2 regions of the Pantoea sp. GABEPS69 genome follow, and region 2 is predicted to be linked to the other one. Evidence: predicted binding sites of a transcription regulator. Region 2 holds the regulator's gene; the other holds the start of a gene.
The links. Region 2 encodes LexA, which represses DNA repair genes until DNA is damaged. Its sites were predicted from a motif close to TNCTGTATGTACATACAGNA; they were not measured.

Region 1: a site for LexA is predicted at 1,309-1,328, ahead of PVE98_RS21010 (YebG family protein). Genes of this name have one in related genera too.

What each region holds. Positions count from the first base shown of each region.
Region 1 covers NZ_CP118619.1:238,574-240,957, reverse strand. The annotation lists gene proP (glycine betaine/L-proline transporter ProP) at 1-100, shown strand, start outside; gene PVE98_RS21015 (cupin domain-containing protein) at 262-600, shown strand; gene PVE98_RS21010 (YebG family protein) at 953-1,294, opposite strand; gene PVE98_RS21005 (SIR2 family protein) at 1,400-2,194, opposite strand; gene PVE98_RS21000 (non-canonical purine NTP pyrophosphatase) at 2,191-2,384, opposite strand, start outside.
Region 2 covers NZ_CP118618.1:3,735,326-3,737,709, reverse strand. The annotation lists gene plsB (glycerol-3-phosphate 1-O-acyltransferase PlsB) at 1-148, opposite strand, end outside; gene PVE98_RS18200 (diacylglycerol kinase) at 277-645, shown strand; gene lexA (transcriptional repressor LexA) at 752-1,366, shown strand; gene dinF (MATE family efflux transporter DinF) at 1,497-2,384, shown strand, end outside.

The DNA.
Region 1 (2,384 bases), on a different replicon from region 2:
ACCGCTGCGCGGCTCTTCGCCTGCGGTAGCCAGCGAGGCCGAAGCGCACCGTCTGGTTAAAAAGCTGCGTTCACGCAATAAGGCGCGTCCTGCGCAGTAACCAGATCATCGCTTCACTATAAAAAACCCGCCGCCGGCGGGTTTTCTTTTATCTTTGGTATGAAAAGCGCGCGTCAGCATCAAAATGATTGAAAAAGCATATTTATTTGCCGACAGAATCGTTATGGTATCGGTTCCATAAAGCGGATAAGGAAAATCAACATGGTATCGAAAGATAATGCCGAACACTATTTCTGGGGCGACCAATGCGACGGCTGGACACTGCTGCAGCGGCAGGATCTCTCTATCATCCACGAGCGGATGCCTGCCGGTACAGCGGAGATTCGTCACTATCACGCCCAGAGTCGGCAGTTCTTTTTTGTACTGCGCGGCACGCTCTGTATGGAGCTTGAAGGCGAGCGTCACCTGCTCAACGCGCATGAGGGTCTGGAAATTCCTCCCGAAGCGAAACATCAGGCCCGCAACGACAGCGACAGCGACGTCGAATTTCTGGTGATCTCGCACCCTACCACGCGCGGCGATCGCACCGACCTGCTCTAAGGCTTTTTGATCCACGCCGAGGTAGCGCTTGACCGCTGTATGCAGGTTTTTTGATCCAGAACAATCCACGCCGCGCAGCCTTCTGTCAATTTGTGTCAACGGTTCCTGTAACCGCACATCTAATGGAGGCAGGCTGATGACGGGTAAATTGGGTTTAACGGCAGGTTTGATGGTGTGGCTGGTCTATGTGGCATGGATGGCAAGCTACTATTTCGGCACCTTCTCTCTGTTCGCTCACTGATGCATAAAAGCCTGCAGGCCAGGCGCGCCTGACCGCAGAGGCTTCCCACATACGAAAACGCGCCGCAGGCAAATGCGCTGCGGCGCGTTGTTTATATCAGGCAAACTAAACTTAAGCGGCCTTAACGGCGCGCACTTTCTTGGTTTGAGCGACGTCGCCTTCGGCGCTTTCATCAGCATTCTCTGCAGCGCGAACGTTTTTCGCCACGTCAGCCGCATCCGGAAGTTTGCTGGTGCGCAGGATATGCTGAATCGCATCTTTCTGCTCTGCGAGCAGCAGGCCGAGCGTTTCCGCCTGAGATTCATCCATATCGGGCTGATGCTGCGCTAACCAGTCGGTAAAGGCCTCCGCCATGTCGAGCATCTTGTCGTAGGCATCCGCCTCTTTTTTGCTGGCAAACGTCATTTTCTCTTCACCCTTCTTGACGACTACGTATTTAATTTCGACAGCCATTTTTGCCTCTCCGATACTGTTAATATATACAGTATATCCCTCATGCAGCCGGATTGCATCCTTTTTTCAACGCTATCGCTACGCCAGATAAAGTGAAAATTTGCCTTATGAAATCAGATCATTAAGGAAGTCAGCCAGCGCTTTGCGCGGGTCATCCTCTTCTGACACGATCATTTCGATGCCCCACTGCCCCAGCACTTCGCGCGCCACCGGATTATTGCGGTTGGTGAAGAGATAAGACTTCGGCCGCGCGGTCGCCAGGCCGGTTCTGCCCCACATTTTCGTCAGGCGATAGAACAGCAGGCGGATATTGAAATCGCTGATGCTGTAGCCGACGAACAGCACCGAATTGCCCATCACGTCATGGGTAAGTTTGATATCGAGCGGCGAATCGAAATAGAGACGCTCAAAATAGCTGCTCTCATCCAGCACGATTGAGGTATCGTCGTCGAAATCGCCGTGCAGTTTGATGATATGCCGCTTGTCCTCGGTGAGCGCCACCAGATCCGCCGCGTTGGCGACTTTGCTGTAGGGCACGCCGTGCGCCTCGTGCGCCGCTTCCAGCCAGCGATCGTAGTTGGTGGTGTAGATGCGGCTAAAGTTGCCCTGGGTAATCATGGTATGAATTTCTGACGATCGGACATCAATGTCCGGGCGGTGCCACTCGCGATCCATCCAGCTGCGCAGCGGCCCCAGCGACCCTTTCTTCTGTTTGTAATACTCCGCCAGCGAAAGATGGGTGCCGTAGGTGTTGAAGATTTTCGGATCGTAGCCCAGCTCATTCGCCAGATGGGCGATCAGCTCATGCCACTCCGGCAATCCGAGATTGCGCGAGATGCCCGCGCCAGCAAAGAGGATCAGCTTGCCGGAGTCATAGGCGCGTTTCAGTTCAGGTTTCATGCCACTCCTCGGGCGGTTTTCAAAAATTCGGCGAAGCGATCGAGCGCCAGCTTACGCATAGAGATCTCATTTTTCAGCTCGCCCATCTCGGCGAAAGTCTGGCTATAGCCTTCCGGGATAAAAACGCAGTCCCACTGAAACTCGCGCGGTCCGGCAGGTCTGGCGGCGATGGTACCGCGCACTTCGCCAT
Region 2 (2,384 bases):
TGGAATCGTATGGCAGCACGTACATAATCGGCCGCGTCGGATCGAGTCCATGTTCGGAGACGGGATCGCCCGGAATAGCCTTCGTTTTTACCAGAATGGAAAGTGGTAAATTCAACAATTTATAATAAAGTTTACGCCAACCTGACATAGACAACATGAAGCCTCTTGTTAGCAAAGCGCCGCAAGCATATCAGAAAGTGCTGCGAAGATCTGTGGTGGTGCCAAACGCACCTGGCCCAGACATTGACGTCAAACAACTAAAAGGGTTCCCTCGCAATGGCAAGTAATACCACCGGTTTACTCAGGATAGTGAAAGCGGCAGGCTACTCGTGGCAGGGGCTACGCGCCGCCTGGCAGCATGAGGCCGCGTTTCGTCAGGAAGCCACGGCCGCCATCGTCGCCATCGTCATCGCCTGCTGGCTGGATGTCGACTCCGTCGCGCGCATCCTGATGATCGGATCGGTGGTGCTGGTGATCATCGTCGAGATCCTTAACAGCGCCATTGAGGCGGTGGTCGACCGCATCGGCCAGGAGCGGCATCCGCTGGCGGGGCGGGCGAAAGATATGGGTTCCGCCGCCGTCTTGCTCGCTATCATACTGGCGCTGTTTGTCTGGATCGCGCTGCTCTGGACCCATTTGCGATAGCCTTTCCAGAATTGCCCAAACGGCTGTTATTTCCCTGGGTTTTGGTTTTCATTTCGCCAATACCTGTATATACTCACAGCGACTGTATAAACAACCAGGGGGCGGGATGAAAGCATTAACCACCAGGCAGCAACAGGTTTATGACCTGATTCGCGACCATATCAACCAGACGGGCATGCCGCCAACGCGTGCGGAGATCGCCTCGCAGCTGGGGTTCCGTTCCCCCAACGCCGCCGAAGAGCACCTTAAAGCGCTGGCGCGTAAAGGTGTTATCGAGATCGTTTCCGGCGCATCACGCGGCATTCGCCTGCTGATGGAAGAGGAAGAGTCCAACGGACTGCCGCTAATCGGCCGCGTCGCCGCCGGCGAGCCGCTACTGGCGCAGGAACATATTGAAACGCACTACAAAGTCGATCCCGACCTGTTTAAGCCCTCTGCTGACTTCCTGCTGCGCGTCGCCGGTATGTCGATGAAAGATATCGGCATTATGGATGGCGATCTGCTGGCTGTGCATAAAACGCAGGATGTGCGTAACGGTCAGGTCGTCGTGGCGCGCATCGATGACGAAGTCACGGTAAAGCGCTGGAAAAAGCAGGGCACCGTGGTTCATCTGCTGCCGGAAAACAACGACTTCGAGCCGATTATCGTCGACACCCGCACGCAGTCGCTGACCGTCGAAGGTCTGGCGGTAGGCGTGGTGCGCAACGGCGAGTGGCTCTGACCGCTGGCCTTCAGACGCCTGCATCCCTTCGTCAGGCGTCTGTACGATAATCTTTTCACGCGCCTCCTGCGGCTAATGTCGCGCCGGGGCCGCCTCGCTTCTTTTTACGTTTTCAGGCATGGACCGGCTGATGCGTCTCTTCTCTGCTGACGACCGACAACTCTGGCGGCTGGCGCTGCCGATGATCCTCTCCAATATCACCGTACCGCTGCTTGGCCTAGTGGACACCGCCGTTATCGGCCATCTCGACAGTCCGGTTTACCTTGGCGGCGTAGCGATTGGCGCGACCGCGACCAGCTTCGTCTTTATGCTTTTACTCTTTCTGCGCATGAGCACCACCGGCATCACCGCGCAGGCCTTTGGCGCACGCGATACGCAGGCGCTGGCGCGCGCCCTGACGCAGCCGCTACTGATGGCGCTGCTGGCGGGCCTGCTGTTTATCCTGCTGCGCGAGCCGCTCAGCGCGCTGACAGGTCGGCTGGCGGGCGGCGATCCGCAGGTGCAGGAGCAGGCCGCGATCTTTATTGATATCCGCTGGCTCAGCGCGCCGGCGACGCTGGCTAACATGGTGATCCTCGGCTGGCTGCTGGGCGTGCAGTATGCACGCGCGCCGGTTGTGCTGCTGGTGGTGGGCAACGCGGTCAATATTCTGCTCGACCTGTGGCTGGTGCTCGGTCTGAAGTGGGGCGTGGCAGGAGCGGCGAGCGCCACGGCGCTGGCGGAATATGTCACGCTGGCGGTTGGGCTGGCGATGGTGTGGCGCGTACTGAAGCTACGCGGCATCTCGATAGCGATGCTGAAAGAGAGCTGGCGCGGCGATATCAGCCGCCTGCTGCGCCTCAATCGCGACATTATGCTGCGTTCGCTGCTGCTGCAGCTCTGCTTTGCATCGCTGACGCTTATCGGCGCGCGACTGGGGCCGGAGATTGTCGCCGCTAACGCCGTACTGCTGATGTTTATCACCTTTACCGCCTATGCGCTCGACGGCTTCGCCTACGCGGTGGAAGCCGTCTCTGGC